Regions from separate parts of the Rhodobacter capsulatus SB 1003 genome, predicted to be linked through region 3. Evidence: riboswitches for the same ligand, from Rfam matches in the RefSeq annotation. Region 3 holds a riboswitch; each other region holds the start of a gene.
The links. A riboswitch is a leader RNA that binds a small molecule or an ion and turns the genes downstream of it on or off. The one in region 3 is predicted to bind cobalamin.
Positions count from the first base shown of each region.

Region 1: it holds a riboswitch for cobalamin, as region 3 does, so the genes downstream of both, RCAP_RS10480 (ABC transporter ATP-binding protein) here and RCAP_RS16510 (ribonucleoside triphosphate reductase) in region 3, are expected to answer to the same signal.
Region 2: it holds a riboswitch for cobalamin, as region 3 does, so the genes downstream of both, RCAP_RS17710 (ABC transporter substrate-binding protein) here and RCAP_RS16510 (ribonucleoside triphosphate reductase) in region 3, are expected to answer to the same signal.
Region 4: it holds a riboswitch for cobalamin, as region 3 does, so the genes downstream of both, RCAP_RS10180 (DUF1636 family protein) here and RCAP_RS16510 (ribonucleoside triphosphate reductase) in region 3, are expected to answer to the same signal.

Region 1 covers NC_014034.1:2,268,941-2,276,683, forward strand. Annotated here, with positions in the region: gene RCAP_RS10445 (DUF411 domain-containing protein) at 1-207, opposite strand, end outside; gene RCAP_RS10450 (multicopper oxidase family protein) at 221-1,696, opposite strand; gene RCAP_RS10455 (hypothetical protein) at 1,734-2,090, opposite strand; gene RCAP_RS10460 (VOC family protein) at 2,389-2,808, shown strand; gene RCAP_RS10465 (ornithine cyclodeaminase) at 2,872-3,921, opposite strand; gene rocF (arginase) at 3,921-4,850, opposite strand; gene RCAP_RS10475 (Lrp/AsnC family transcriptional regulator) at 4,969-5,397, shown strand; cobalamin riboswitch at 5,500-5,716, shown strand; gene RCAP_RS10480 (ABC transporter ATP-binding protein) at 5,920-6,687, shown strand; gene RCAP_RS10485 (methyl-accepting chemotaxis protein) at 6,751-7,743, opposite strand, start outside.
Region 2 covers NC_014035.1:28,559-36,301, forward strand. Annotated here, with positions in the region: gene RCAP_RS17690 (class I SAM-dependent methyltransferase) at 1-71, opposite strand, end outside; gene RCAP_RS17695 (pseudoazurin) at 68-493, opposite strand; gene RCAP_RS17700 (ABC transporter ATP-binding protein) at 497-1,264, opposite strand; gene RCAP_RS17705 (FecCD family ABC transporter permease) at 1,261-2,301, opposite strand; gene RCAP_RS17710 (ABC transporter substrate-binding protein) at 2,298-3,308, opposite strand; cobalamin riboswitch at 3,477-3,676, opposite strand; gene RCAP_RS17715 (DMT family transporter) at 3,828-4,763, opposite strand; gene RCAP_RS17720 (ABC transporter ATP-binding protein) at 4,785-5,546, opposite strand; gene RCAP_RS17725 (FecCD family ABC transporter permease) at 5,543-6,583, opposite strand; gene RCAP_RS17730 (ABC transporter substrate-binding protein) at 6,580-7,614, opposite strand.
Region 3 covers NC_014034.1:3,530,869-3,538,611, forward strand. Annotated here, with positions in the region: gene RCAP_RS16495 (isocitrate lyase) at 1-1,117, shown strand, start outside; gene RCAP_RS16500 (hypothetical protein) at 1,194-1,535, opposite strand; gene RCAP_RS16505 (hypothetical protein) at 1,526-2,113, opposite strand; cobalamin riboswitch at 2,417-2,620, opposite strand; cobalamin riboswitch at 2,805-2,990, shown strand; gene RCAP_RS16510 (ribonucleoside triphosphate reductase) at 3,084-5,114, shown strand; gene nrdD (anaerobic ribonucleoside-triphosphate reductase) at 5,132-5,320, shown strand; gene RCAP_RS16520 (anaerobic ribonucleoside-triphosphate reductase activating protein) at 5,313-5,930, shown strand; gene RCAP_RS16525 (short-chain fatty acyl-CoA regulator family protein) at 5,943-7,325, opposite strand; gene RCAP_RS16530 (acyl-CoA thioesterase) at 7,443-7,743, shown strand, end outside.
Region 4 covers NC_014034.1:2,203,433-2,211,175, forward strand. Annotated here, with positions in the region: gene RCAP_RS10165 (precorrin-8X methylmutase) at 1-565, opposite strand, end outside; gene cobN (cobaltochelatase subunit CobN) at 572-3,829, opposite strand; gene cobW (cobalamin biosynthesis protein CobW) at 3,829-4,875, opposite strand; gene RCAP_RS10180 (DUF1636 family protein) at 4,879-5,256, opposite strand; cobalamin riboswitch at 5,336-5,558, opposite strand; gene cobO (cob(I)yrinic acid a,c-diamide adenosyltransferase) at 5,598-6,236, shown strand; gene RCAP_RS10190 (cobyric acid synthase) at 6,507-7,743, shown strand, end outside.

The DNA.
Region 1 (7,743 bases), 1.3 Mb from region 3:
CGCCTGCAGCGCGTCATAGTCGATCACCTGTGTCGTCACGGCAAAGCCGTCGGCGCGCAGAATATCGATCCAGGCCTCGCAGCAGCCGCAATCGGGGTCCTTGACGACAGTGATCGCCACTGGCGCGGCGGCGCGCAGCGGTGCGCTGGCAAGGCACCCGGCGACAAGGGCCAGAACGGTGCGGCGGGACAGGTCATGCTTGGTCATATTCGTTTCCCCCTCAGGCGCTGACGACGAATTCGGTCATCATGCCGGTCGCAAGATGGCCCATGTGGTGACAATGCAGCATCCAGGGCGCGGCTTCCCCCGCATCCAGCGCCACCGTCACGCTGCCCATCGGCGGCACCGAAACGGTGTCGCGCAGCGCCCCCGCGATGCGGGTGCCGTTCACCGCGATCACCTGAAAGACATGGCCGTGCAGATGCATCGGATGCGCCATCATCGACATGTTGTGAAACATCATCTCGACCCGCTCGCCCGATTTCGCCCCGATCGGACGGCGGTTATCCCAGCTGCGCCCGTCGATCGTCCATTGATAGGGCAGCATCGACCCCGTCAGCATCACCATCGGCTGCGCCGTGGCAGGCCGGGGGGCGAGCGGCGTGACGGCGCGCAGCGCCATCTCCTGCGCCATGTCCCCCGAGACTGCCGGATGCGGCTCGTCAGAGACATCCGCGAGTTTCGGCACCGCGGCCCCTTTCGGCGCCAGGATCAGCCCGGTACGCTCGCGCGTGCCTTCACGCAGCGCAAGGATCGGCACGGCAGTGCCGTCTTCGACCAAGTCGATCTCGATGTCGAGCCGCTGGCCGGGCGAGATCGCAAACCGCCTGCCGGGCAGCGGCACCACCGGGTTGCCATCGACCGCGACAAGCCGTGCCGCAGCCGCGCCGGTGTCGATCCAGAAGGCCGTCATCGACGCCCCGTCGATCACCCGCAGCCGCAACCGGCCGCCGTTTTCGACCCTCACCACCTCGGGATCGGCGAGCGTCCGGTCGTTCGCCAGATAGGCGTCGAATTCGTAATCGTTCAGATCCATCGAGAGGCCGCCCTCCATCGCGGCGTGCATCTCGGCCATGCCGGGAAGCGACATCATGTCCGCCATGCCGTCCATGCCCTGCATGGGCGTGGCGGAATGGTCCATGGCGCCGTGATCCATCGCCGTGCCGCCACTGACCGTCTCGAGCACTTCCTGCGGGGTCGCAAAGGCGAAATCATGCAAGAGCATCACCACCTCCTGCCGGTCCTCGGCCAGCTCTTCGGGGCGGCGCACGATCAGGGGCGCGGCCAGAAGACCGATTTCCTGATCGGGGATGTGGCTGTGCATCCAGAACGTGCCCGGGCGGGCCTCGAAATCGAAGCTGCGGGTCTGGCCCGGTTTCAGCATCGGGTTGGTGTTCGGCACGCCATCCTGGGCATTGGGCGGGATCTGGCCGTGCCAATGCACGATGGTCTCGATGTCGAGGGCATTCGTCAGATCGGTGCGGAAGCGCTGGCCCGGATCAAGGCGCAGGCCGGACCGGCCCTGCGCATCCAAAAGGCCCATCACCGTGGCGGCGCGGCCATTCACCTCGATCACCCGCGTCGTGGCGGTGAGCGAAAAGCTGTCGGCCGCCGCCCGGGCGCGGGCAGGCACAAGGGGGAGCGCGGCAAAGGCCGCAGAAGCGGCCAGAAAGCCGCGGCGGGAAAGCTGAGTCATGATGATCTCCGGTTCAAGAATGGGAACGTGGCGAAGATCAGAGGCGGGGCGGCGGCCCCTCCGGTTCGGGGGAAAGCAGCGCCAGCCGCAACGGAACCGCAGGCGGAACAAGGCGCGAGATGCGCTCTGCCCTTGCGGCGGGCTGCATCGGTTCGGGCGTCAGCGAGGCGCCCAGACAATGCTGCAGGCAGCCTTCCGGCGCGAAGGTGGTGGTCTTGGGCGACGGTTTCGCATCGGGGACCATCGCATGATGGCCCGCGCCCCTGCCCTGCGCGCAATCGGCGCCGGGATGCGGACAGGCCTCCGGCGCGGCGACCACGGGCGCAACCGCGCCAAGCGCCGCCAGAAAGACGACGATCAGGCTGAGGCGAAGCAGGGCGCACAGAATCCGCATGGGAGGAGCATGGCACGGGGCGGGGCCGTTGTCAGGTGACGATTTCAGGAGCGATGCGTTGCGGCAATCCCGGTTCCCTTCAGCCATGACGCCGCGGCATCACGGTCAGCCCCGGATCTCGCGCTGGTGCTGACCGGGGCGAATGCGGGCAAGGCTTCCCGCCGCCGTTGCGCTTGCCTCCGCTGGGTCCCCGAAGCTGGCCCCGGACCGAAACGTCGCAGGGGTGGTCCAGCCCTTACCGATCCTGCCGAATTGTGCCTAGCTTCGCCCCAGCCTGCACTGAAAGGGATGCACAGCAATGCAACTGCACCGTGGCCGCCTGATCGATCATATTCAGCTTGTGGTGCGCGACCTGCCCACAAGCGAGAGCTTTTACACGGCGGTGATGTCCGTCCTGGGGATCCCGGTTCTGAGCACGGAGAACGGCTATTTCATCGCCGACGAGCTTGTCGTGTCTTCGGCCGACAGCCCGGCCGCTTCGGGCGCGTTGACGGGGCGGCACCATCTGGCCTTTCAGGCGCAGGATCGCGAAACCGTTGACGCGTTCTACCGCGCCGCCCTGGCGCATGGCGGGCGCGACAATGGCGCCCCCGGCCTCCGGGCCTATCATCCGGGATATTATGCCGCCTTCGTGCTGGACCCGGATGGCAACAACATCGAGGCGGTCTATCAGGGCGCGGCGCAGCGCAGCGCCCCCTCGGTCACCATCGCCTTCTAGGCCAGGTTGGTCAGGCATCCGAGAGCGGCGCGGAACCGGGCTGCGGCCCTGCCCGCTTCCGGCTCAGCGCGCCCGGTCGAGCATGCCGAACAGGTCGCGCGGGTCATCGGGGTCGGCCAGCATGTCGAGCGGCGCGAAGAAATCCGTGCCCCGGATGCGCTCATGCACGAAACGCAGCGCCGAGAAATCCTCGATCGCGAAGCCGACGGAATCGAAGAGCGTGATCTGGCGCGCATCGCGCCGCCCCGGCACCTCTCCGCGCATCACCTGCCACAGCTCGATCACCGGATGGTCGGGGTCCAGCTGCTGGATCTCGCCCTCGATCCGGGTTTGCGGCGGATATTCGACAAAGATATCCGCGCGCTTCAGGATGTCGGGATGCAGTTCCGTCTTGCCCGGACAATCGCCGCCGATCGCGTTGAGATGCACCCCGGCCCCCACCATGTTGTCGGTCAGGATCGTCGCGAATTGCTTGTCGGCGGTGCAGGTGGTGAGGATCTGCGCGCCTTCGACGGCCGTCTGGGTCGAGGCGCAGGCGGTCACCTCGAACCCCTGCGCGCGCAGGTTGCGCAGGGCCTTTTCGGTTGCCCGCGGGTCGATGTCGTAGAGCCGCAGTCGGTTGATGCCGCACAGCGCCCGGAACGCCAACGCCTGAAACTCGCATTGCGCGCCGTTGCCGATCAGCGCCATCACCTGCGCCCCCTCGGGCGCAAGATACCGCCCCACCAGCGCCGAGGTGGCAGCAGTGCGCAGCGCCGTCAGCAGCGTCATTTCGGTCAAAAGCAGCGGATAACCCGTGCTGACCGAAGAAAGCACGCCAAAGGCGGTGACCGTCTGATAGCCCGCGCGCATGTTGCCCGGATGGCCGTTCACATATTTGAACCCGTAGCTTTCCGCATCGGCGGTCGGCATCAGTTCGATCACGCCATCGCGCGAATGGCTAGCCACGCGGGGGGTCTTGTCGAATTCGGGCCAGCGGCGGAAATCGGCCTCGATATGGCCCGCCAGATCGGCGATGAACCGTTCGACGCCGATCGCATGCACAAGACGCATCATGTTCTCGACCGAGACGAAGGGCACGAAGGCCCGCTGCGAGGGTTGTGGGCGCAGCATCATGCGAAGCTCCGGGTCTGACGGTCCAGCACGCGGCGGCCGAACAGGCTGGCGGCCAGGTCGCAGATCAGCGAAGCGGTGCGGCCGCGCTCGTCCAGAAACGGGTTCAGCTCGACCAGATCGAGCGAGGTGACAACCCCGGCATCGCACAGATATTCCATGATCAGATGCGCCTCGCGGAAGGTGGCGCCGCCCGGCACGGTGGTGCCCACCGCGGGGGCGATGCCCGGGTCAAGGAAATCGACATCGAAGCTGACATGCAGCAGCCCGTTCGCCGCCTTGACCCGGTCGATGAAGGCCCGCAGCGGCGCGACGACGCCGGTCTCGTCGATGGCGCGCATGTCATGCACCTCGATCCCGTGCTCGAGAATGCGGCGATGCTCGGCCGGATCGACCGAACGAATGCCCATCATGCACAGCCGCGACGGGTCGATCGCATGGGCCAGCGGCGGATAGGCGGCGAAATCGCCAAGGCCGCAGGCATAGGCGACGGGCGTGCCATGCAGATTGCCGCTTTCGGTGGTATCAAGCGAATGCAGATCGGGATGCGCGTCAAGCCAGAGCACGAAGAGCGGACGGCCCAGCCGCGCGGCATGGGCGGCAACCCCCGCCATCGTGCCCGCCGACATGGAATGATCGCCGCCCAGAAACACCGGCAGATCGCTTTGCGCCGCGGCCGCCTCGGCGCGCGCGGCCAGAAGCGCGATCCAGGCGCGGGTCTCGGCCAGATGATGCACCGCGGGATTGGCATGGGCCACCGCCGCCTGCGGACCGATCGACAGATCGCCCTGATCCTCGATCCGCCATCCCAGCGCCGTCAGGCTGGCGATCAACCCCGCCGTGCGCAGGCTGGCCGGTCCCATCACGCAACCCGGCTGGTGGGTGCCGCTCTGGATCGGCGCCCCGAGAATGATACTGCTTCGCGTCATCTTTTGCTCCTGTAGAGGCGAAAGGCTCGCAAACCTCGTTGCAGGTTTCGCTGGCCATTCTGATCACCTTGGTATTTTATCTGCTCATCCTGACCAGCCATATGGACAATATGACCAGATGACCGACCTCAGCGCCACCGACCGGCGGATCATCGCCGCGCTGCGCCGGAATGCGCGGATGAGCATCACCGAACTGGCCCATGCCGCGCAGGTCTCGCGCACCACGGCCAAGCTGCGGCTCGATACCCTGCTGGCCGAGGGCCGGATCCGGCGCTTCACCATCGAGACCGATGTGGATGTCGAGGGCGAAGTGCGCGCGATCACACTGGTGGAATTGCAGGGCAAGCTCTCGCGGCAGGTGATCCGGACCCTGACCGGCCTGCCCGAGGTCAGCACCGTGCATGCCACCAACGGCGCCTGGGATCTGGTGGTGGAAATCCGCACCGGCTCGCTGGTCGATTTCGACCGGGTGCTGCGCGCGATCCGCGAAATTCCGGGGGTGATCAACAGCCAAAGCTGCCTGCTGCTCGCCCATGTGGCGGCCTGACCCGCGGCACCGGCCGGGCCCGCGGGGCGGCCGCCGCGGGGGAAGACGGCCCCGATCCCGGCAGGCCGGTCGCAATGCGCCTTGACGGCGGGGATCTTCGCGGGCACCTTCGCGGCAGATGGTTCCCGGCCAAGCCACGCGCGGCCGGGTGAAAAGGGAATACGGTGTGGTGTAGGCATCAGCCGCCAAATCCGTAACTGCCCCCGCAACTGTAAGCGGCGAGCACCCCCCGGCAACCACTGGCCCCGACCGCGGGGCCGGGAAGGTGGGGAAGCCACGACCCGCAAGTCAGGAGACCTGCCATCAGCGTCATCAACCGCCGGGCGGGGTGTCCCGGAAGGAGCATGCGATGGATCAGCGCAAGCGGCGGCCTTTGGCCGGGCCGCAGCATGTCGGGGCGCCGCCGGTGCCGCCCCCGGCTCCGGGCCGCGGGGCCGGGCCGGGGCGGGCTTGCGCGACGGCCCGGCCCTCGCCGCCCCGACACGGCCCCCCTCCCCTTTGCGAAAGGACGAAGCCGTGACCATGGTCGATCTCTCCGGGGTGTTCTGGGGGCCAAAGGGGCAGCCGGACCTTCTGTCGGATATTTCCTTTGCCGTGCCCGAGGGGCAGAGTCTCGCGATCTGCGGCGCGAAGGGGGCGGGGAAAACCGCGCTGTTGCGGCTGATCTGCCGCCAGATCGCGCCCAATCGCGGCACGGTGCGGCTGCTGGGGCGCGATCTGTGGCTGATGAGCGCGCCCGAGGCCGCCCGCGTGCTGGCCGCGGTGCTGCAGGAACAGCCGGGCGAATTCGGCCTGACGGTCCGGCAGATCGTCGCGCTGGGGCGGTTGCCGCATCGGCGCGGCTGGGGCGCGGGGCTGGCCACGCCCGACGGCGCCGATGCGACGCTTGTTCAGGCGGCGCTCGACCGGCTTGAGCTGACGGCGCTGGCGAGCCGCCCCTTTGCCACGCTGTCGGGGGGCGAACGGCAGCGCGTGATGATCGCGCGCGCGCTGGCGCAGGAACCCCGGGTGATCGTGCTTGACGAGCCGACGCCCCCTCTCGACATCCGTTCCCGGCTGGACCTGCTGGCCCTGCTCAAGGGGCTCGGGCTGACGGTGATCACGGCGCTGCACGACCTGACGCTTGCCGCCGATTTTGCCGACCGGGTGCTGGTGCTGCACGAGGGGCGGCTTCTGGCCGATGGCCCGCCCGACACCGCCCTGACCGAGACGGTTCTGGCCCGCGCCTTCCGGGTGCAGGCCCGGATCGACCGCAGCGGCGCCCGCCCCTGCTTTGCCTGCCATCTGTGAGCCTTCCGAAAGGCCCCCCCGGATGCGTGCCGCCTGTGCCTGACGGCCCCGGCCGGTTCCGCCTCAGGCCGCCCGGCTCTGCGCCGCCTCGTCCTCGACCCGGAACACGCCGCTGAGCTCCTTGAGGCTGCGCGCCTCGTTCAAAAGCCCCTGCGTCGCGGCCGAATTTTCCTCGAACATCGCGGCATTGTGCTGGGTGACCTGATCGAGCTGGTTCACCGCCGCGGTGACCTCGCTGATCCCCGCCGATTGCTCGGTCGCGGCATTGGCGATGCTGACCAGAAGCCCGTCCAGTTCGGTGACAAGGGTTTCGATCTGTTCCAGCGCCGTATCCGAGCGCGAGGCCAGCTCCACCCCCGAGGCCACCTGCCGCGACGAGGTATCGATCAAGGTCGCGATTTCCCGCGCCGCTTCCGAAGACCGCTGCGCCAGCGCCCGCACCTCCGAGGCGACGACGGCAAAGCCGCGCCCGCTCTCCCCCGCCCGCGCGGCCTCGACGCCCGCATTCAGCGCAAGCAGGTTGGTCTGGAAGGCGATGTCGTCGATGACGCTGGTGATGCGCGAGATCTGTTCCGAGCTGCGGGCAATGTCGTCCATCGCCTGCGCGGTCTGACGCACCACATCGCGCCCCGTTGCCGTGGTGGTCCGGGTCCGGCTGACCGCCTGCGCCGCGGTCCGCGCCCCGGCGACCGAATTTTCCACCGACGAGGCCATCTCGTTCATCGCCGCCGCGGTTTCCTCGAGCGAGGCCGCCTGCATCTCGGTGCGCCGTCCAAGCTCGCTTGACGCCGAGCTGAGATGGCGCGTTTCCAGTTCCACCACATCGGTCGCCCGCACGATCGAGGCGATCAGCCCCGACATCTTCGCCAGCGCGGCGTTGAAATCATGCCGCAGGTTTTCATAGGACTCGGGGAAGGACTGGGTGATCCGCCCGGTCAGATCGCCCGCAGACATCGCGCGCAGGCCCGCGGCAAGCGTGCCGACCACATGGTTTTGCTCGGCCATCTGCGCTTCACGCGCGGCCTCTTCGCGGCGGCGCTGCTCTTCGCGTTCGGT
Region 2 (7,743 bases), on a different replicon from region 3:
GCCAGGTCGAAGGTCGCGGCGCGCAGCCCCCAATAGGCGCGGATCTCCTCGGACAGATCAAAGTTGCTCATTGCGGATGCGTCGCGAGGATCGCCTCGAAACGGCTGCGCGCCCGCGCGGGCAGATCGGCGGGCAGCACCGGCGCGGGGGCGTCGCCCACCTTGATCAGCATGACCATGCCCATGGCGAAATGCGGGCTGCATCGGATGCCATAGCTTCCGGGAACGGTCAGGGTGACGCTGAAGGTTTCGTTGATCTTCGATTTGAACGGGATGGCGCCTTCGGGGATCATCCCCTCGATCGTGGCGGCGTTGTGACCGGGCTGGGCCGGAAGAAATCGCACCGTATCGCCCGGGGCAATGTGCAGGAAGGCGGGCTCATAGGCCATCGCCCCGCTCTCGGCGCGGTTGTACATCTTCACGTCATGTGTTTCGGCCAGCAGCGGGGCGGCGAACAGAAGCAGCGCAACGGCCGGGATGGCGGCAAGTTTCATCGATCAGTCCTCAAGACAATGGAAACGGAACAGGTTTGTGTTATCGGCGGGATCGGTCAGCACGGTGGCGCCGACCCGGAAGATCCGCGCCAGCCGCTCGGGCGTCAGCACCTGCCGCGGCGGGCCGCAGGCGATCATCCGACCCCCGGCCATCACCCCCAGACGGTCGCAGCCGATCGCCTGATTGAGGTCATGAAGCGCCACGATCACCGTGACCGGCAGGCGGGTCATCAGCCGCAGCAGCGACAATTGGTGGTGGATGTCGAGATGGTTCGTCGGCTCGTCGAGCAAGAGCAGCCGCGGCTCCTGCGCCAGTGCGCGGGCGATATGCACCCTCTGACGTTCGCCCCCCGACAGGGTGGACCAGAGCGCCGCGCCCATCTGCGCCATGCCGACCGCGGTCAGGGCCCGATCGACGATCGCACCATCCCGGGGGCCGAACGGATGCAACGCTGACAGCCAGGGGGTGCGGCCCAGCTCGACCGCATCGCGCACGGTCAGCGCCGCATCGGTCTCGGCCTGCTGCTCGACAAAGGCGAGCTTGCGGGCCACCTCGCGCCGTGACTGCCGGGCCAGCGGCACGTCATCAAGCCGCACCTCGCCCCTCGGATGCGGCAAGAGCCCGGCGATCAGCCGCAGCAGGGTGGACTTGCCGGAGCCGTTCGGACCGACCAGCCCGAAGGTCTCGCCCGGACGGATATCCAGCGTGACGCCCTCGACAATCGGGCGCCCGGCGCTGGCCCAGCCCAGATCCGTCGTGGAAACCTTCATCTGCGCCCCCCGTTGCGGATCAGGATAAGGGCGAAGCCCGGGGCGCCGACGAGCGCGGTCACGACCCCGATGGCGACGACCTGCCCGGGGATCAACATGCGCGAGGTGATGTCGGCCGCGATCAGGAACACCGCGCCCGCCAGCGCCGCCCCCGGCACCAGCGCCCCGTGCCGCGCCCCCACGGCAAAGCGCACCGCATGCGGGATCACCAGACCGACGAAGCCGATCGAGCCGACAAGGCTGACCATCGTCGCGGTCATCAGCGTCGTCGCGCCGATCAGCACCAGCTGCACCCGACGCACCGCAATGCCAAGCGCCGCCGCCGATTGCGCGCCGAATACAAAGGCATCCATCGCCCGGACATGCCAGAGACAGACCAGAAACCCCAAGGCCGCCGCAGGCGCGGCCAGCGCCACATCCGGCCAGCGCACCCCGGAGAGATTGCCAAGAAGCCAGAACATGATCCCCCGCGCCTGTTCGGCATTGGCCGATTTCGCGATGAAGAAACTCGTCAGGGCGTTGAAGAGCTGCGATCCCGCGATCCCGGCCAGCACCAGTTGCGCGGGCCCCCCTCCGGCGGCCCGGGCCAGCGCCGCGACCAGCCCGAAGGCCAGAACCGCGCCGACGAAGGCGCCCCCGGACAGGCCAAGCGCGCCTCCGCCCACGCCAAGGATGGTCACCGCCACCGCCCCGGTCGACGCGCCGGCCGACACGCCCAGCAGGTAGGGATCGGCCAGCGCATTGCGGATCAGCGCTTGCAGCACGACGCCCGAAAGCGCCAGCCCGGCGCCGCAGCCCGCCGCCACCAGCGTGCGGGGCATCCGGTAGTTCCAGATGATCGCCGCATCGATCGGATCGACGGGATGGCCCGCGTTCCAAAGCTCATTGGCCAGAACCGCCGCCACCGTCGAAACCGGCAGCGGCGTTTCGCCGATGACGACCCCCGCAAGGATCGCCATCGTCAGCACGGCAGCCCCAAGCATCCCTCGCCACAGGAGAGACCGGGCACGCCAGCCGGAAGCTGCCGCCGCCATCATTTCAGACCGAATGCCGGCAGGGCTTCAACCAGCGTCTCGAGCGCGGTGACGTTGCGGATCGAGGGATCCATCGCATGGGCATCCAGAATGACGATCCGGTTGTTCTTCACCGCATCCATCTGGCGCGTCACCGGATCGGATTTCAGGAAGGCGAGTTTCTTTTCGTAATCATCCGCCTCGAAGCGGCGCCGGTCCATGCGGGCGATGACGATCACCGAGGGATTCGCCCGCGCGATGGTTTCCCAGCTTACGGTCGGCCATTCCTCGTCGCTCTCCACGACATTCTTCAGCCCCAGTTTCTCCATCATGTAGCCGGGCGGCCCTTTGCGGCCCGCAACATAGGGGTCGACATCCATCTCGGCCGAGGAAAACCAGAACACCGCCGACGCGTCATGCAGATCGAGCGCCCGGGCCTTTTCGATCGCCACGGCCTCGCGCGCCTTCAGATCGGCGACAAGCGCATCGGCCCGGTCCGAAACGTCGAAGATCTGCCCCAACTGGGTCACGCCCGCATGGATCGAGGCCATCTCGAACATCGCGCTGCGGGTGCCGTCGGAGCCGGTGCTGTTGTCCTTTTTCCAGCAATCGGCGGGCAAGACATAGGTGGGGATGCCGACATCGGCGAACTGTTCCCGCGTGGCGACGATGCCTTGCGGCCCCACATGCCATTCGTATTGCACGGCGACCAGTCCCGGCTTTTTCGCCACGACCGATTCAAAGCTCGGGTCATTGTCGGCCAGCCGCGCGACGCGGGCATTCGTCTCGCGGAACTCCGGAAGGACCTCGGTGAACCAGACCGAGGTGCCGGTCACCTTGTCGCCAAGGCCAAGCGCATAGAGGATCTCGGTCGCGGCCTGCCCCACGGTCACGACGCTGTCGGGCGCCTTCTGAAAAGTCAGATCGACACCGCAGTTCTTCAGCTGCAGGGGATAGGTGGTTTCGGCCATGACGGGCGACGCGAAGCCGGTCGCGCAGGCAAGCGCGACAGTCAGGGAACGGACAAACATGAAAAGTCTCCGGATGTCAGGGCAGCCGGGGACAGATCAGGAAAGGTCGGCCATGGCGTGTTCCTGCGGCACCCCTGCGGGCCGCGCACGAACTGGCTGGAGGGTGCGCAAACGCACCCAAGGGCAAAAGTCATTCGACACCTCCCCGGACACCCCGCCCGGGCCGCATTGCGTTTCGACGTGTCGGCAGGTCTCCTGACTGGCGGGTCATCGAGGTTTCGCGGCCTTCCCATGGCATGCGCCACAGTGACTTTGGGTGCGAAACCCCTCGCCGCCTACAGTTGCGGGGGCAGTTCCGGTTCGTCAGACGCTTCTGACAACGGATTCCCTTTCAATTCCTTTCGGAAACCGACGCCGCTGGTTACCCCGAACGTGGCGGAACGGCAAGCGCGAGAAGCGAAAAACCGTTGTTTCTGCTGCAAATTATATCTCGGACAGATCGAACCTCGCGCTTCGGCGGGTCCATCCCCCGAGACGGCGGGCGGGCAGAGCGGCCCCGATGATCGAGCGGTTTCGTGATCAGAGGCCCTGCGCGCGATCCCTGGTGACGACCGTCGGCTTGCGCCCTGCGGGCGTCGCGATCATGGCGCCGCCAAGGATCAGCGGGCCGGCGATCAGGAAGGCCGTGCCGGGGCGTTCGGCGAAGAAAAGCATGCCCGCGACGGCCGCCCAGAGGATCGAGAGATATTCGTACGGGGCCAGCGCCGCGGCTTCGGCATGGCGGAACGACAGCGTCATGAGGATATGCGCGACGCCCCCGGCAAGGCCTGCCCCAAGAAGCAGGGCGAACTCGGCCGGGTGCGGCCACACCCAGCCCGCGGGCACGGTCGCAAGCCCGGCCGCGGCCGAGACCACGGCGAACCAGAAGGCGATCGCCCCCGCCTTTTCCCCCGCCAAGGTCAGCCGGCGCACCTGAAGCAGCGCTCCGGCTGTCAGCATCGCGGTGGCAAGGCCCAGCGTCCCCCCCAAAGCCGCGCCCGGCGGAAGCCCGCCCGAGAAGGCGGGCAGGCAGAAGGCCGCCGCCCCCGCCAGCCCCAGCCCGACGCCGCCCAGCCGCCTTGGACCAAGCCTTTCGCCCAGCATCCCCCACCCGAGCAGCGCCAGCACGACCGGCGCGAGATAGGACAGCAAGGTCGCCTCGGCCAGCGGCAGATAGCGCAGCGTGGCGAAAGAGGTGAACATCGCCGCGGCCCCCATCAGGCAGCGGGCGATGTGGCCGAAGGGGCGGCGCGTGGCAAGCCCCCGGGGGAAGTCGCCCGTCCACCACAGAAAGAGCACCAGAGGCAGCAGCGCCACCGCCGAGCGGAAGAACACCACCTGGCCCAGCGGAACGGCGTCACCCAGCGCCTTGATGCAGGCGGTCATCGCGGCGAAGGCGAGGGTGGAGCCGATGCGCAGCGCGATGCCGAGCGGCTCGCCGCTCAGCCGCGGCCGAGGGGTCGTCAGACTGCCCATGCGGATCGGTCCCTTTCGCTTTCAGGCGCGGAAACGGATATGCGGCGGCCCGGCCGTTGTCGAGGTGGCGATCTCTGCCTCCACCCGGAACACGGCGCGCAGCAGCTCGGCGGTCAACACGGCCTCGGGCGTGCCGCAGGCCACGACACGGCCCGCCTCCAGCACGACGATCCGGTCGCAGAACATCGCGGCGAGGTTCATGTCATGCAGCGCGATGATGCTTGTCAGATCAAGCTCGCGCACCATGCGCAGGATCGCGATCTGATGATGGATGTCGAGATGGTTGGTCGGCTCGTCAAGAAACAGGATGCGCGGCGCCTGGGCCAATGCCCGGGCGATGTGGACCCGCTGCTTCTCGCCGCCCGAGAGGGTCTGCCAGGGCTGCGCGCGGCGCCCCTCCATGTCGACGCGGGCCAGCGCCGAGGTGACCGCCGCCTCGTCCTCCGCCGACCAGCCCGAGAGGGCGGAGCGGTGCGGCGTCCGCCCCAGCCGCACCACGTCGCGGACCGAGACATTGCTGTCGGTCGCGGCGCTTTGCCGGACGAAGGCCAGCTGCCGCGCCAGCGCCCGGCGCGGGAGGCGCGCGATATCCTGCCCCTCGATCTCGACGAAACCGGCCTGCGGGCGCTTCAACCCGGCAAGCAGCCGCAGCAGCGAGGACTTGCCCGAGCCGTTCGGCCCGATCAGGCCCAGCGTCTCGCCCCGCGCCACATCAAGCGAGACATCCGCGACGATGGTCCGCTTGCGGATGCCCCAGGTCAGATTGCGGGCGGCGATGGTCATGATTGCGGCCGGGAACGATAGAGGATGATGGCGAAGAAGGGCACGCCGACCAGGGCGGTGACGACGCCGATGGGAATGGTCTGCTGCGCGACGATCACGCGCGCGGCGATGTCGGCCAGCACGAGGAAGATTGCCCCCGCAGCCGCGCAGGCCGGGATCAGCCGCAGATGCATCGGCCCGACGATGAAGCGTGCCGCATGGGGCACGACAAGCCCGACGAAGCCGATGGCGCCAACCATGCTGACGATGGTCGCGGTCATCATCGCCGTCACGCCGAACAGGATCAGGCGGATGCGCGCCACCGGCACGCCAAGCGCCGCGGCATCCTCGTCGCCGAAGGTGAAGGCGTCAAGCGAACGTGCCATCAACAGGCAGATCGCAAGGCCCGTCATCACGACGAGGATCAGAAGCTGGAAATCCGGCCAGCGCACGCCGCCGAAGCTGCCCAGCAACCAGAACATCACGTCGCGCGCCTGCTGGGCATTGCCCGAGGTGGTGACGATATAGGAGGTCAGCGCGTTGAAAAGCTGCGAGGCGGCGACCCCCGCGAGGATCGTGTGGTTCGGCCCGCTGGTCGCGCCGTTCGACAAAAGCGCCACCAGCGCGAAGGCAGCGAAGGCGCCCGCGAAAGCCCCCATGGGACAGCGACAGCCCGCCCGGCCGATGCCCAGCACGATGACCGCCACCGCGCCGGTCGAGGCCCCCGCCGAGACGCCCAGCACGAAGGGTTCGGCCAGCGGGTTGCGCAGCAGCGCCTGCAGGATCGCGCCGCAGATGGCCAGCCCCGCGCCCGCCAGCGCCGCGACCAGCGCACGGCTCAGCCGCAGGTCCCAGACCACGCTCTGCTCGATGCGCGGGATCTCGGCGGTCGTGAGGCCCAGCCCGTTGCCCACCGCCAGCACGACCGTGCCAAGCGCAATGGCATAATCGCCGACGGTCATCGCCACCGCGACGGCAAGACACAGAACCAGAAGGGACACCGTCAGAAGCAAGAGGAATTTCCCCGCCCCGCTTCCGGTCTCGTCACGAATGCTCACGGCAGGTCGAAGGAACGGAGCTGGTCTGCCAGTTGCTCGGCGCCGTAAAGCGTGCGGATCGAGGGGTTCATCGCCGCCCCGCTCATCACCGCGATGCGCCCCGCCTTGACCGCCTCCATCTGGCTGACCGCCGGATCGGAGGTCAGCCAGGCGATCTTGGTGTCGGCCCGGTCAAGGTCCCAGCGGTTGCGGTCCACCTGCGCGGCGACGAAGACGGTGGGATTGGCGGCCATGATGCCTTCCCAGCCCAGGGTCGGCCATTCCGCCTCGGTCCTGATCGCGTTGGAGCCGCCAAGCAGATCGGCGATGTAGCCCGAAGGCCCATGGCCGCCGCCCAGATAGGCATCGTCGGCAGGCGAGGGGCTGGAGAACCAGAACAGGAAGGTCAGATCCTCGCGCGGCGCGAATTCGGCGCGCAGGGCGGCCTCGCGGGCCTTGAAATCGGCGATCACCGCCGCGCCGCGCTCGGCCACGTCGAAGATGCGCGCCATGTCCTCGATCTCCTTGTAGAGGAGGTCCATGGACCACAGATCCTTGCGGACACCATAGGCAGAGCTCGCCGCGCTGCCGTTCGCGCTCTGCGTGTCGGCCTCGGTGGTGCAGGCACTGGGCGAGAGGTAGGTCGGGATGCCGAGCGCTTCCAGATCTTCACGCTTGGTGACCTTGCTGTCGGGCCCCATCAGCGTCACCAGCATGGCAGGCACGAAATCGGGCTGCTGCGCCAGCACCGCTTCAAGCGTCGGGAATTCGACCGTCAGCACCTCCACCTTGTCATGCGCCGCGGCCAGCTCCGGCAGGACGCTGTTCGGCCAGAAGGCGGTGGCGGCCATGCGATCCTCGAGCCCCAGCAGGAGCAGGATCTCGGCGCTGTTCTGCCCCAGCGCCACGGTGCGCTCGGGTGCTTTCGCGAAGGTCACCTTTTGCTCGCAATTCTCGATGGTGAGGGGATAGCTCGTCCGCTCGGCAAGCGCGGCGGAGCAAAGGCAGGAGAGGGCGACGCCACCCAGAATGGCGGTCTTGAGGGGCAACATGGGGGAGGGTCCGGTTTCCGAGTGAAAGAGTCGATTTTCACTATCCCCGCAACCCGCGGAACTCAAGAGTGTTTCACTCAGGAACTGCGGGCGAAACAGGGGCTTTGTTGCACAACGCCGACGTGCGGC
Region 3 (7,743 bases):
AGCGATTGCGGCGATCGACGGGTTCGAAACCCATGTCGTGCCGATCATCGCCGATATCGACGCAGGCTTTGGCAACGAACATGCGACCTATCTTCTGGCGAAAGAGCTGATCAAAGCCGGGGCCTGCTGTTTGCAGATCGAAAATCAGGTCTCGGATGCCAAGCAATGCGGCCATCAGGACGGCAAGGTGACGGTCCCGCGCGAGGATTTCATCGAAAAGCTGCGCGCCTGTCGGCTGGCCTTCGAGGAGCTGGGGGTGGAAGACGGGGTGATCGTCGCCCGCACCGACAGTCTGGGCGCCGGTCTGACGCAGAAGGTGCCGGTGTCGCAACGCCCGGGCGATCTGGCCTCGGACTACATCAAATGGCTGGCGACCGCGCCGATCAGCGCCGAAAACCCGATCCGCGAGGGCGAACTGGCGCTTTATCAGAACGGCGCCTTCGTCAAGCCGCAGCGGCTGGCGAACGGGCTTTTCCCGTTCCGCCCCGGCACCGGCCGCGCCCGGGTGGTGGAAGATTGCATCGCCTCGCTGACGCTGGGGGGCGCCGATCTTTTGTGGATCGAGACCGACACGCCGAATGTCGATGAAATCGCCGGGATGGTGGCCGAGATCCGCAAGGTCGTGCCCGATGCGAAGCTGACCTACAACAACTCGCCCAGCTTCAACTGGACGCTGAACCTGCGCAAGCAGGTGCGCGCGCAGTGGCTGGCCGAGGGCACGATCACCGAAGACGCTTATCCGAACGGGCCCGAGCTGATGAAGCCCGACTATGACGACACGCCCTTCGGCCGCGAAGCCGATGCGTGGCTCAAGGCCTTCCAGACCGAGATCGCGACGCGGGCGGGGGTGTTCCACAACCTGATCACCCTGCCCACCTTCCATCTGACCGCGAAATCGATGGATGAACTCTCGCGCGGCTATTTCGGCGAAGACAAGATGCTGGCCTATGTCGCCACGGTGCAGCGCGCGGAAATCCGCGGCGGCGTCTCGGCGGTGAAGCACCAGCACGAGGTCGGCTCGGATCTGGGCGACACGTTCAAGGAGATGGTCGCGGGCGAACGCGCGCTGAAGGCGGGCGGGCATGCCAATACGATGAACCAGTTCGCGGCAGAGTGAAGCAAGGGAGGGCCGAAAGCGCCGTGCCGCCCCACGACCCCGGGGCGGCACGGTTCTTGCGCGCGGGGCCCGGCGCTCAGGCGAAGACGCCGGGCATGACCCCCTGCGGCCCGGCGCCGATCAGCGTGGCAAGGCTGCCCATCGCCGCCCAGTCGATCCCTTGCACCGGCGCCAGCCCGGCGCGATGGCGCAGCAGCGCAAGCCGTTCCGCACAATCCGCAAGCGGCCCCGAGCCCAGACCGCCCTGCAGGATCAGCCGGTCCGGCAGGGCCTGACGCAGGTCTTCCAGCAGCCGCGCCGACCGCCCGCCGGGGGCTTCGGCGCGCATCCTCGAGCCGGTCACGATCACCACCGCCCCGGCTTCGCCGCGCAGGCTGTCCAGGATGTCGCCAAGCTCAAGCTCGAGGATCACCCGCACGACAGCCCCGCAAGGCGCAACAGATCCGCCTTCAGGATCGTGCCGATCATCTCGGTTTCCCCCGGCGGCATCACGATGCAGACCCGCCCGCGCGGCGGCAGCGGCTGCGACGGCCGCCCCGCTCGCTGCAGCAGGCTGTTCAGACGGGTCTGCGCCAGAGCCACCTCGGCAAAGCCGATCGCCGCGGCCTCCTGCATCTGGCCAAGCCGCTGCAGGCTTTCCGCGACGAACCCGGCCCGCGCCTGCAGATCGTCGCGCGCCAGCACCGGCAGGGCTGGCTCCGCCGCGCTGTCCAGCAGCCTTTCGACGAAATCGGGCACCCGCCGCAACAGGTCGGATTGCGCGAAAGAGCCCAACGCATGATCTTGCGCCAGATCGTCGAAGACGCGCTGCGCCAGCGCCAGCAGATCCTCCTCCGGCCGCCACGCCGTCCCGTCGCGCAGGCGGGCGGGGTGCTGATGCAGGACCGCCTGCCGCAAAGGCCAGCGGGGAAAGCGGCGCCTGTCGGTCCAGCCGACCGAAAGCAGCCGCGCCTCGGCCAGCCGGGGGTCGGGGCGATCTGCGCCATCGCGGCGCAAAGCTGCGGCCCGCCCTTCGATCCAGTGCAGCCAACCGTCCTCGACCGCAACCGTCGCCCCGCACAGATCTGCGCGCCCGGCAGGGCCGCCAGATCGTGCCGGATCGGGGCGCCGGTCTGCGGCGGGTCCGCCGCGCGGGCCGCGCCGATCAGAACCAGGCGCAACAGCCGTTGCCTGCCGGGCAAAGAAGTTTCCATCGCGTCCATTTTCACCGCCATGCGCGCCTCCCTGAACAGGGGCGGGGAAACGGCGACACGAACCAAGGCGCGGGCCTCAGGCTTCACGTCCCCCCGGTTCACCCCGCCCGAAACGTCTGCGATGGCAGGTCTCCTGGCTTGCGGGTCATCGCGCCCCCGGACCTTCCCGGGCGCGGGCCCAGTGGCATTTCCGGCGTTGCTCGTCGCTCACAGTTGCGGGGGCAGCCGCGGCCTTGCCCGGACGGGCGCACCGCATTCCCTTTTCAGGCGCAGCCCCGAAGACCGCGCCACCATCGCCACAAGGATGAAAGCAACCGGCGGCGCTGTAAAGCGGGTTTGCGCCCCCAAAGGGCCGCTGCGCGGCACTCGGTCGCAGGCGGCACCGGCCTGGCGCCTGTTTGCACGGGCTGCGGCGGGCCTTGGGCGGCGGGCGGCGGCAGGCGCAGCGGCAGCAAAGGGAAAACTACATGTTGACACCAAGCGCCGGTTGATTGCTATATCGTGACGCTCTGGGTCTTGCGGTTCCCCGCAAGCCAAGAGGGAAGCCGGTGCGATTCCGGCGCTGCCCCCGCAACTGTAAGCGGCGAGCGCGGCTGATCACGCCACTGGGCCCCGGCCCGGGAAGGCCAGCCAAGCTGTGACCCGCAAAGCAGGAGACCTGCCCGAGCCTTGATGACCACCGCTGGCGGAGGGCCGTGCGGGGCGCTGTCGGACCCGTTGCCGGGGCCGTACGGCGTTCCCGTCCCTGCAAAGGCCCAAGGACGAGGACCGCGATGCCGATCGCCGATGCTGCTTTGACTGCCCCCGCGGGTTTTTCCACCCTGCGCACCCGCGATGGCGCGCTTGTGCCCTTTGACGCCCGCCGCATCGTGGCGGCGCTGGCGCGGGCGGGCGATGCCAGCGGCGAATTCGGCGCGGCCGAGGCCCGGGACCTGACGCAAGCGGTGCTTGACCGGCTGGCGCTTCTGGCCCCGGCCAGCCCCCCCGATGTCGAGACGATCCAGAACATGGTCGAGGCGGTCCTGGCCGATACCGCCCATGTTGCCACCGCCCGCGCCTATGCGGTCTACCGCGACCAGCACGCCCGCCTGCGCGCGGACAACCGGGTGCTGATCGACGTTGAACGCTCGGTCAGCGAATATCTGGAACGCTCCGACTGGCGGGTGAATGCCAATGCCAATCAGGGCTATTCGCTGGGCGGGATGATCCTGAACATCTCGGGCAAGGTGACGGCGAATTACTGGCTGAGCCATGTCTATCCGCCCGAGGTCGGCGAAGCGCATCGCGAGGGCGACATCCATATCCACGATCTGGACATGTTCGCGGGCTATTGCGCGGGCTGGTCGCTGCGCACGCTGCTGCACGAGGGGCTGAACGGCGTGCCCGGCGCGATCGAATCCGCCCCGCCCGCGCATCTGTCAAGCGCGCTGGGGCAGATCGTCAACTTTCTGGGCACGTTGCAGAACGAATGGGCGGGGGCGCAGGCGTTTTCCTCCTTTGACACCTATCTGGCGCCCTATGTGCGGCTGGACGGGCTGAGCTATGCGCAGGTCCGTCAGGCGATGCAGGAATTCATCTACAACCTGAATGTCCCCTCACGCTGGGGCACGCAGACGCCCTTTACCAACCTGACCTTTGACTGGACCTGCCCCGAGGATCTGCGCGATCAGGTGCCCATGGTGCAGGGCCGCGAGGTGGGCTTCACCTATGGCGATCTGCAGGCCGAGATGGACCTGATCAACCGCGCCTATATCGAGGTGATGACGGCGGGCGATGCCAAGGGGCGGGTTTTCACCTTTCCGATCCCCACCTACAACATCACCCCGGATTTTCCGTGGGAGAGCGACAACGCCGATGCGCTGTTCGAGATGACGGCGAAGTACGGGCTTCCGTATTTCCAGAATTTCGTGAATTCGGAATTGCAGCCGCATATGGTGCGCTCGATGTGCTGCCGGTTGCAGCTGGACCTGACCGAGCTGCTCAAGCGCGGCAACGGGCTGTTCGGCTCGGCGGAACAGACCGGATCGCTGGGCGTCGTCACGCTCAATTGCGCGCGGCTCGGTCATCTGCACCGCGGCGACGAGGGCGAGCTGATGGTGGCGCTGGATCATCTGGCGCGGCTCGCGCGCACCAGCCTTGAGATCAAGCGCAAGGTGATCCAGCGCCATATCGATGCCGGGCTTTTCCCCTATACCAAGCGCTACCTTGGCACGCTGCGCAACCACTTCTCGACGCTCGGCGTGAACGGGCTGAACGAGATGGTGCGGAATTTCACCGCCGATGCCGAGGATATCACCACCGAGGCGGGCAAGGCGCTGGCGCTGCGGGTGCTTGATCGGCTGCGGGCGCAGATGGTGGCCTTTCAGGAAGAGACCGGCCATCTTTACAACCTTGAAGCCACCCCGGCCGAGGGCACGACCTATCGCTTTGCCCGCGAAGACCGCAAGCGCTTCCCCGGCATCCTGCAGGCGGGCACGGCCGATCAGCCCTATTACACCAATTCCTCGCAGCTGCCGGTGGGCTTCACCGATGACCCGTTCGAAGCCCTGGCGCATCAGGAAGCGCTGCAGGCGAAATACACCGGCGGCACCGTGCTGCATCTTTACATGGGCAGCCGGGTCTCCTCGGCCGAGGCCTGCCGCAAACTGGTGCGCCGGGCGCTGACGAACTTCCGCCTGCCCTATATCACCGTCACCCCCACCTTCTCGATCTGCCCGAAACACGGCTACATCGCGGGCGAACACGAATTCTGCCCGAAATGCGATGCCGAACTGATCGCGAAGAAACGCGCCTGCGCCTGCTGACCCCAAAGGAGAACCCGATGAACAAGCCGCTGACCCAGACCGACCTTGAAAGCGCGATGACCCTTGACGATGCCGAACGCACCCGCTGCGAGATCTGGACGCGGGTGATGGGCTATCACCGGCCGATGGCCTCCTTCAACACCGGCAAGAAGGGCGAGGCGGCCGAGCGGGTCTATTTCTCCGAAGCGCGGGCGCATCTTGGCTGAGCTGGCGCTCTCGGGCCTCGTGCGGCACTCGGCCTGCGACTGGCCGGGGGAGCTGGTGGCGGTGCTTTTCACCCAGGGCTGCCCCTGGTCCTGCCGCTATTGCCACAACCCCGACCTGATCCCGGCCCGGGCGGGAACCCTGCCCTGGGCCGAGGTGCGGGACTTTTTGCAAAGCCGCCGCGGGCTTCTGGACGGGGTGGTGATCTCGGGCGGCGAGCCGACCCTGCAGGCCGCCCTGCCCGCCGCGCTGGCCGAGATCCGTTCGATGGGCTTTCGCACCGGGCTGCACAGCGCCGGGCCTTACCCCGAGCGGCTGGCCCGTGTGCTGCCGCTTCTGGATTGGGTGGGCTTTGACGTGAAGGCGCCCTTTGCCGATTATCCGCGCATCACCGGCGTGCCCGGATCGGGGCTGCGGGCGCAGGAAAGCCTGCGGCTTCTGCAGGAAAGCGGCGTCGCCCATGCGCTGCGCACGACGGTGCATCCGCGCCTGCTGGGCGCCGCGGATCTGGACCGGATCGGCGCCGATCTGGCCGAGCTGGGCCTGCCGATGGCAGAGCTGCAACCCTTCCGCGCCGCGGGCTGCATCGACACCGAGCTTTGCGCGACCTGACCGCTTCGCCCCTCACTCCGAGCCGGAATAGGGGGCGAAGCGGGTTTCCTCGGGGCGCAGCCGCAAGGGCTTTCCCAGCGTCGGAAAGGCGCGCTGCGGGCAATCGGCGCGCTCGCAGAGCTTGCAGCCCGGGCCGATCTTCGTTGCCAGATCGGGCGCGCGCAGGTTCAGCCCGCGCGCATAGACCAGCCGGTCGGCATGGGCCAGATCGCAGCCCAGCGCGACGGCGAAGCGCTTTTCCGCCGCGCCGAAGCCGCCGCCGCCCTGCCGCAGCTGTCGGGCGATCCACAGATAGCTGCGGCCATCGGGCATCTGCGCCACCTGCCGCAAGATCTCGTCCGGGCGGGAAAACGCCTCGTAGATGTTCCACAAGGGACACGACCCGCCGATGCGGGAAAAGTGGAAATCGGTGGCCGATTGCCGCTTCGAGATATTGCCCGCCCGGTCCACCCGGATGAAAAAGAACGGCACGCCGCGCGCCTCGGGCCGTTGCAGGGTCGACAGCCGGTGGCAGACGGTCTCGAAACCGACGCCGAAGCGGTGCGCCAGCAGCTCGATGTCGTAAGACAGCGCCTCGGCCGCGGCCAGAAAGGCGCGGTAAGGCATGATCAGCGCACCGGCATAATAATTCGCCAGCCCCACCCGCAACAGCGCCTGCGCCTCGGGGTCCAGCTGCGTCGCCGCGCACAGCCGCGCCATCAGCCCGCCCTGTTCCAGAAGCGCCAGCTGCGTCGCGATCTGAAAGGCCTGCTGGCCGGGCGTCAGATGCGCGCCCAGATGCAAGAGCCCCGCCCCCGGCTCGAACCGGCGCAGGATACCGCCCTCGGCATGCAGAATGCGGATGCCGTGCCGCGTGGCCAGACGCTCGGCCAGGGGCTGCGCCATCCGCCCGGCGGGCAGATCCGCCCCCACCGCCTCGGCCGCGGTGTCAAGATCGGGGACATGGTTGCGGCGTTCGTAAAACCAGTCCCGCACCGCCTCGAAGGCGGCGGGGCTGGAGCTTGCGGGCGTGCTGATCTGCCCCGCCAAGGCATCGGCGCGGTCGGACAGATCGCGCAGCCGCGCCTGCATCGCCACGATCGCCCGCGCGACGGCGGGCATGTTCGCCGCGATCTCCCGCACTTCGGCCAGACTTGCCCCCGCCCCCTGATCGGCCAGCGCCCCGCGCAATTCGGCAATCAGCCGCGCCTCGTCGGCATCCGAAAACAGCTGCACATCCAGCCCGAAGGCGGCGTTGAGCTTGAGCAGCACCGGCACCGTCAAGGGCCGCTGGTTGTTCTCGATCTGGTTCAGATAGCTTGGCGAAATTTCCAGCGCGCGGGCAAGGCTTGCCTGCGTGATGCCGCGATCCTCGCGCAGCCGTTTCAGCCGCACCCCCATGAATGCCTTTGCCATCTTCGCAACCTTCGCAATTCGCCGCGTCAAGCTTCACAATATAACGCTATATCAATACTTTAACGGGAATGCCGAAAGCAAGGAAAGCTGCCTTTGCCAATCTTGCAAAGGTTTCCCATGCCCCTCCCCCCTGCCCCGCCGACCGTTCTGGTCGAGATGATCTTTCCCGATCAAGCGAACCATTACGGCACGCTGTTTGGCGGCCATGCGCTGGCGCTGATGGCGCGGGCGGCCTTTGTCGCCGCCTGCCGCCGCGCCGCGGGGCCGGTGGTGATGGCACGATCCGAGCGGGTGGATTTCGCCACCCCGATCCGGGTCGGCGAGATGCTGGAACTGCGCGCCGAAATCCTGCGCGAGGGGCGCAGCTCGCTGACCGTGGCGGTGCGGGGCATCGCCCAGCCGATCGGCCCCGGCGCCC
Region 4 (7,743 bases), 1.3 Mb from region 3:
CCTCGACAATCACCCAGGGCACCGGATTGGCCACGGCCAGCGCGGCTTTCGATTCCGCCGCGCCGATGAAGCCCACCGGACAGCCGATGATCGCCGCCGGGCGCGGGCAGGCCGGGTCTTCGAGCATGTTGAGAAGATGGAACAAAGCCGTCGGCGCATTGCCGATCGCCACCACCGCGCCTTCCAGCTTCGGCCGCCACAGCTCCAGCGCCGCGGCAGAGCGGGTGTTCCCCATCTCCTGCGCCAGCGCAGGCACGCGCGGGTCTTGCAGCGTGCAGATCACCTCGTTCTTCGCGGGCAGACGCGCGCGGGTGATGCCTTCGGAGACCATCCGCGCATCGCAGAGGATCGGCGCCCCCGCCTCCAGCGCCGCGCGGGCGGCAATCGCCATGCCGGGCGCGAAGCGGACGTGGTTTTCCAGCCCGACCATCCCGGCGGCATGGATCATGCGGACCACCACCACCTCTTCCTCGGGGGTGAAGCGGGCCAGATCGGCCTCGGCGCGGATCGTGGCAAAGGATTGCACGTAGATCTTCGCGCCGTCCTTTTCATACTCATGGGGCATCGGGGGTCATCCTTCGGGTTGGCGCGCTTCTAGCCTTTCCTCGAGGCTTGCCGCAATCGAATTGCGCCGCGTCAGCCAGAGGCCCGCCTCGGCCAGGCGTTGAAACAGATCGCGCATCGCCGCCAGCGCCTCGGGGTTTTCGCGGGCCAGAAAGTCGCGCACCTCGTCGCGGCCCAGCGTCGCCTCGTGGTAAAGGTCGAACAGATGCGCGGGCACGACTTGGGCCAGATGCGCGAAAGCCGCCATGTGGTCGAGCGTCGCGGCGATTTCCGCCCCGCCGCGGAAGCCGTGCCGCATCATCCCATCGGCCCAGGCCGGGTTCGCGGCGCGCGCGCGCACGACGCGGGCGATCTCCTCGGGCAGCGAGCGGGCGCGGGGCCGGGTCGGGTCGGTGGCGTCCAGATGATAAAGCGCCGGGGCCTCGGCGCCCAGACGCGCAAGGGCGGCGGCAAACCCGGCCTCATGCGCGGCGTAATCCGAGGCCAGCAGGATATCGCTTTCGGGCAGATCCTGGGCATGCACGAAACTGTCGGCCCCCATCAGGCGGGCTTCCAGCCCCGCCCGGTCGGAGCGGATTTCGCCTTTCTTGTCAATCGTGTAGGAGGAGGCCGCCAGCCAGGCCTCGCCGGCCCTTGCGCGGGCTTCGGGGGTAAAGGCCTCCAGCGCCGGGCCCATGTTCAGCCCGTATTGGCCGGGACGCGGCCCGAAGACGCGCGGGGCCGCAGCCCGGTAGGGGTTGTCCTCGGGCGTTTCCTCGCGCGTGGCCAGCGCCTCGGCGCCGGTCTCGAAGAGCTGCGCAAGGCCGGGGAAGATATCGCGGAAAAGGCCCGAAACGCGCAGGGTCACGTCGATGCGTGGGCGGCCCAGAAGCGCAAGCGCGATCACCTCGACCCCCGAAACCCGGGCGGCGCCCTCGTCCCAGACCGGTTTCAGACCGGCCAGATGCAGCGCCATGGCGAATTCCTCGCCCGCGGTGCGCATCGTGGCCGAGCCCCAAAGATCGACGACCAGACCGCGCGGCCAGTCGCCATGATCCTGCAGATGTTTTCGAAGCAGCTCCTCGGCCAGCTTCACGCCTTGGGCATGGGCGGCACGGCTGGGCACCGCCCGGGGATCGACGGAGAACAGGTTGCGCCCGGTCGGCAGCACGTCCGCGCGCCCGCGCGCCGGGCTGCCCGAGGGGCCGGGGGGCACGCGTTTGCCCGCCAAGGCCGCCGAAAGCCCCGCCTGTTCGGCAGCCCCGCAGGCGCCCTGCCCCAGCACATGCAGCCCGTCGCCAAACAGGCTTTCCTTGATATCGCAGACAAAACGGTCGATGCGGGTGATCGCTTCCGCGGCCGAGGCGGTGGCGGGAATGCCCAGATCGTCTTCGACGCCGCTCGCGCGGGCCTCGTCGCGGATGTCGGCGATCAGCCGGTCGCGCCGGGCCGGGTCCAACCCGTCGGCGGTGGAATATTCGTCCAAAAGCCGTTCGAGCCGCGCCATCCCCTCGGGCACGGCGGCTTGCGACAGGGGCGGCGGCAGATGGCCCAAAGTCACGGCCGAAAGGCGCCGTTTCGCCTGCGCCGCCTCGCCCGGGTCATTGACGATAAAGGGATAAATGACGGGCAGCGGGCAAAGCGCCTCAGGCCAGCAGCTTTCCGACAGCGCAACGGCCTTGCCCGGCAGCCATTCGAGCGTGCCATGCGCGCCCATATGCACCAGCGCGTCGAGGCCCAAGGCCCGCAGCCAGAGATAAAAGGCGACATAGCCATGCCGCGGCACGCGGGACAGGTCGTGATACTCGCCGTCGCGGGTTTGCACATCGCCGCGTTCGGGCTGCAGCGCGATCAGCGCGGCGCCGCGGCGCAGGGCGGCGAAGTGAAAGGCACCGTCGGCGCAGGCGGGGTCAGCCTCGGGCGGCCCCCAGGCCGCGGTCAGATCGGCGCGCAGCTTTTCAGGCAGGGTGTCCAGCGCGGTGAGATAATCCGAAAGCGGCCAGGTCAGACGCGCGGTCGTCAGTGTCTCAAGTGCGGCACCGGGGGCAATCGCATAGCCCTCGGTCGCAAGCTGGGCCAGCAAAGCCTCGGTCGAGGCGAGCGCATCCAGCCCCACCGCATGGGCCATCTGCCAGGACCGGCCGGGATAGGTGGACAGCACCACCGCCAGCTTGCGATCCGCCGCCGGGGTTTGCCGCAAGCGGTGCCAGCCGCAGATCCGGTCCAGCGCGGCCTCGACCCGCGCCGGATCGGGGCGATGGGCGAAGCGGGAAAATTCCAGATCGGGGTCGCGCGGCTCGGGCGCCTTGAAGGAGACGACACCGGCGAACAGACGGCCATCGACCTCGGGCAGCACGACATGCATGGCCAGATCGGCAGGCGAAAGGCCGCGGTCGGCCAAGGCCCAGTCGCGCTTGCGGGCGGTGGAGAGCGCGACCTGAAACACCGGCACATCATAGCGGTCAAAGGGCGTCGTGCCATCCGCGCCCTGCGCCGAAAAGGCGGTCGCGTTGACGACGAGCGCGGGGGCGCGGCCGTCCAGCCGGGCTTGCAGCGCATCGCCCAGCCCCTCGGATTTGAGCGAGGGCGCAAAGAGGCCGCAAGCCGCGAAACCGCGCGCGCGCAGGCCATGGATCAGCGCATCGATCGGCGCGGTATCGGCGGCGGTCAGATAAGAGCGGTAGAAGCTGACCAGCGCCAGGGGGCCGTCCCCCTCGGGCGCGGGGATCACGCCCGCGGCCGGGTCGTAAAACCCCCAGTCGGGCAGGCGCTTGTCGCCCGGCACCGGGGGGGCGTAAAGGCCGGAGGCCAGGGCCAGCTGCGCCAAGGCCGCCTGCGCCGCCACCGCGCCGCCCGCATCGCAAAGCTCCTTGAGCCGCCGCAGCGTCGAAACCGGCAGGGTCGAGAGCGCATCGAGCCGGTCATCGGCGCGGCCATCGGCGGGAAGGACGGCCAAGGCAATCCCCTTGCGGCGGCACAGATCCTGCACCGAGGCCAGACCATAGGGCCAGTAAGCCTCGCCGCCGATCAGCCGGATCAGGATCCCCTTCGCCCCCGACAGCGTGTTTTCAACGTAAGTATCGACCGAAATCGGATGTTTCAGCGCCACCAGATTGGCCAGCCGCAGCGAGGGCAGCCGCCCGCCCGCGCGTTTCCAGCCCGCCGCGAAAGCCCCCAGATCGCTGTCAGAGAGCGACAGCACCACAAGATCCGCCGGGCGCTGACCCAGATCGGTCGGCACCGCGGTTTCCTCGAGCCCGTGGCTTTCGCGGAAGACGACATGCATCAGGCGGCGACCCCACCCAGCAGCACGGCGCGGATCGCCGCCTCGTCGACATCGTGATGTTCCGCGATCACCACCAGCGCCGAGCGGCGGGCCTCCGTGCCCCAGGGCCGGTCATATTGATGCCGCACGCGTTCCCCCACGGCCTGCACCAAAAGCCGCATCGGCTTGCCCGCAACGGCGATGTGCCCCTTGACGCGCAGGATGTTCTGCTCGCGCGCCAGCCGTTCGATCGCGGCCACCAGCGCCGCCGGATCGGCGATTTCCGGGAGTTCGATCACCACCGTGTCGAAATCGTCATGCTCGTGATCGTCGTGATCGTCGTGATGGCTGGGCCGGGCAGCCAGATCATCCTCGGCGGCGGCGCCAAGGCCCAGGATCACCTTCGGATCGATCACGCCTTCGGTCAGCGGCAGGATCGGCAGCTTGCGCGGCAGTTCCGCCTCGATCAGCGCGCGGGCCGTGGCCAGACCCTCGGCCCCGGCCAGATCAGCTTTCGACAAAAGCACGATATCGGCGCAGGCGATCTGATCCTCGAAGACCTCGGAAAGGGGCGTTTCATGGTCGATGATGTCATCGGCCTGACGCTGGGCATCGACGGCGGCGACATCGGGGGCAAAGCGGCCCGCGGCGACGGCCTCGGCATCGGCCACAGCAATCACCCCGTCCACCGTGATCTTCGAGCGGATCGCGGGCCAGTCGAAGGCCTTCAGAAGCGGCTTCGGCAAAGCCAGCCCCGAGGTCTCGATCAGGATGTGATCGGGGCGGACGGGCCGGGCCATCAGCGCCTCGATCGTCGGGATGAATTCATCGGCGACGGTGCAGCAGATGCAGCCATTCGCCAGTTCGACGATGTTTTCATCGGGGCAGTTTTCATCGGCGCATTGGCGCAAGATCTCGCCATCGACGCCGACGGTGCCGAATTCATTGACCAGAACGGCGAGCTTGCGGCCCTCGGGATTGGCCATCAGATGGCGGATGAGCGTGGTCTTGCCCGCGCCCAGAAAGCCGGTGATCACGGTGACGGGGATTTTGGTCAGATCGGACATGGCTCACTCCTGAGACGGGACGATTTGCGGGGGGATACGGGCAAGGCATTGCTTGCGAAAGATTTCCGGGCGTTCGCGCCAGGGGATCAGGCCCTTCTCGGCGGCCTCGAACTGGGCGGCGCCGGTCAGGATCGTGTCGGCGTCGCGCGGATCGAGACGGCCATAGACATAGGACCATTTGCCCGGGCCCGAGAGCGCGACGGCGCAGCCCTGGGTGCAGGCGGAAAGGCATTCGACCGGCACCACCGTCACCCCCTCGGGCACGGGCAGCGCGGAAAGCGCATGGGCCAGAAGTTCGCCCGGACGGGGCCCGGCCTCCTCGGCCAGCGGCGCCGCGGCGGTGCCGCGACAGGTGGTGCAGACATGCAGCGTGGTGGCCATCGCCCCTCCTCTTGGGGTTGGGGGAACGGCCAGAGTGAGAGCGCAGCGCCCTGCCCCCGGTCGCGGAACACCCCGTCCGCCCGAAATCCATGCGCTGGCAGGTCTCCCGGCTTGCGGATGCGAGGGGGGGTCCCCTCACGGTCGCCCCGCCTTCCCGGCTGGTGCCAGTGGCCTCGGGGCGCCCTCTCCGGTCACGGTCGCGGGGGCGGCTGCGGTCGGGTTTCGCGGCAAAGCCGTCGCAATTCCCTTCACATTCCCTCTTCGCCTGTCATAGGACAGAAACCAGCGCCCGCCCTGAGTGGCCAAGACGCGATCTATTGTCAAGCGCGAGGACCGCCCCGATGACGCCCGAAAACGACAGCCCCGAGACCGGACCGGACGAACTGGCCCGGCATGCGGTGAAGATGGCGAAGAAGAAAGCCGCCCGCGACAAGATCATGGCGGGGAAATCGGGGGAAAAGGGGCTGATCATCGTTCATACCGGCTCGGGCAAGGGCAAAAGCTCGGCCGGGTTCGGGATGATTCTGCGCTGCATCGCGCATCAGATGCCCTGCGCGGTGGTGCAGTTCATCAAGGGCGCCTGGGACACCGGCGAGCGGCGGCTTCTGACCACGCATTTCGGCGATCTGTGCCAGTTCCATGCGATGGGCGAGGGCTTCACCTGGGAAACCCAGGACCGCGAGCGCGACATCGCGGCGGCCGTCGCGGGCTGGGAAAAGGCGAAGGAGCTGATCCGTGATCCCGAAATCCGGCTGGTGCTTCTGGACGAGATCAACATCGCGCTGCGCTATGGCTATCTCGATGTCGAGGAGGTGCTGGCGTTTTTGCGCGACGAGCGGCCCGAGAGGACGCATGTCGTGCTGACCGGCCGCAATGCCGCCGAAGCGCTGATCGAGGCGGCCGATCTAGTGACCGAGATGGGTCAGGTGAAGCACCCGTTCCGGGCAGGCATCAAGGGCCAGCCGGGGGTCGAGTTCTGATCTCAAAGGCCGGGCGCTGCCCCCGGACCCCCGGGATATTTGTGGCAAGATGAAACAGAGCGTTAGGGATTTGGTAACCATGATCGGGCAAGCTGGCAACACGGTACAGGGAGGGATCCCGATGACCGTGCAAGGTGAAAGCGGCGCGTCTTCCCCGCGCAAGCGGCCCAAGGCGCGTCGCCCACTTTCTTGCGACTGCGCTTTCATCTTGCCAATAAATATCCCCGCCGGAGGCTCCTGCAGGGTCCCCATGCGCGCCGGGAGGGTGTCATGACCGCCTTGATGATCCAGGGCGCGGGCTCGAATGTCGGCAAGTCGATGCTGGTCGCCGGTCTGTGCCGGGCGGCGCGGCGGCGGGGGCTGACGGTGGCGCCCTTCAAGCCGCAGAACATGTCGAACAATGCCGCCGTCACCGCAGATGGCGGCGAGATCGGCCGCGCGCAGGCGCTGCAGGCGCTGGCCTGCGGGCTGGAGCCCGTGACCGACATGAACCCGATCCTCTTGAAGCCCGAAAGTGACGTTGGTGCGCAGGTCGTGGTGCAGGGCAAGCGGCTCACCACCACCCGGGCGCGCGTTTATGCGACGCTGAAACCGCAGCTGATGGGGGCGGTTCTGGAAAGTTTCAACCGGCTCAAGGCGACCCATGATCTGGTGATCGTCGAGGGCGCGGGCAGCCCGGCCGAGGTCAATCTGCGCGCGGGCGACATTGCCAACATGGGCTTTGCGCGGGCGGCCGATGTGCCTGTGGTGCTGGTCGGCGACATCGACCGCGGCGGCGTCATCGCGCAGATCGTCGGCACGCAAGCGGTGCTTGACCCCGCTGATGCCGAGATGATTTCCGGCTTTCTGATCAACAAGTTCCGCGGCGATGTTACGCTTTTCGACGACGGCTACCGGCTGATCGGGGCCCGCACCGGCTGGCGCGGTTTCGGCACGCTGCCGTGGTTTCCGCTTGCCCACAAGCTGCCCGCCGAAGATGCGCTTGACATCGCCTCGGGCCCCGCGACCGGGGGAACGGTGATCGCCTGCCTGACGCTGTCGCGCATTGCCAATTTCGACGATCTCGACCCGCTTGCGGCCGAGCCCGGGGTGCGGATGGTGATGGTGCAGCCCGGCCAGCCGATCCCGGCCGAGGCGCGGCTGGTGATCCTTCCGGGGTCAAAATCCACCCGCGGCGATCTGGCCTTTCTGCGCGAACAGGGCTGGGACATCGACCTTGCCGCCCATGTCCGGCGCGGCGGCCATGTGCTCGGCATCTGCGGCGGCTATCAGATGCTGGGCCGGAGCGTCGCCGATCCCGAGGGGATCGAGGGGCCTGCGGGCACCACCCCCGGTCTGGGCCTGCTCGACGTCGAGACGGTGATGACGCCCGACAAGCGGCTGACGCGGGTGCGGGCCACCCATGCCGGGTCGGGGCTCGCGGTCGAAGGCTATGAAATCCACATCGGCCGCACCGAGGGGGCCGACCGCGCCCGGCCCTTTGCCATCGTCGAGGGCCAGAACGAAG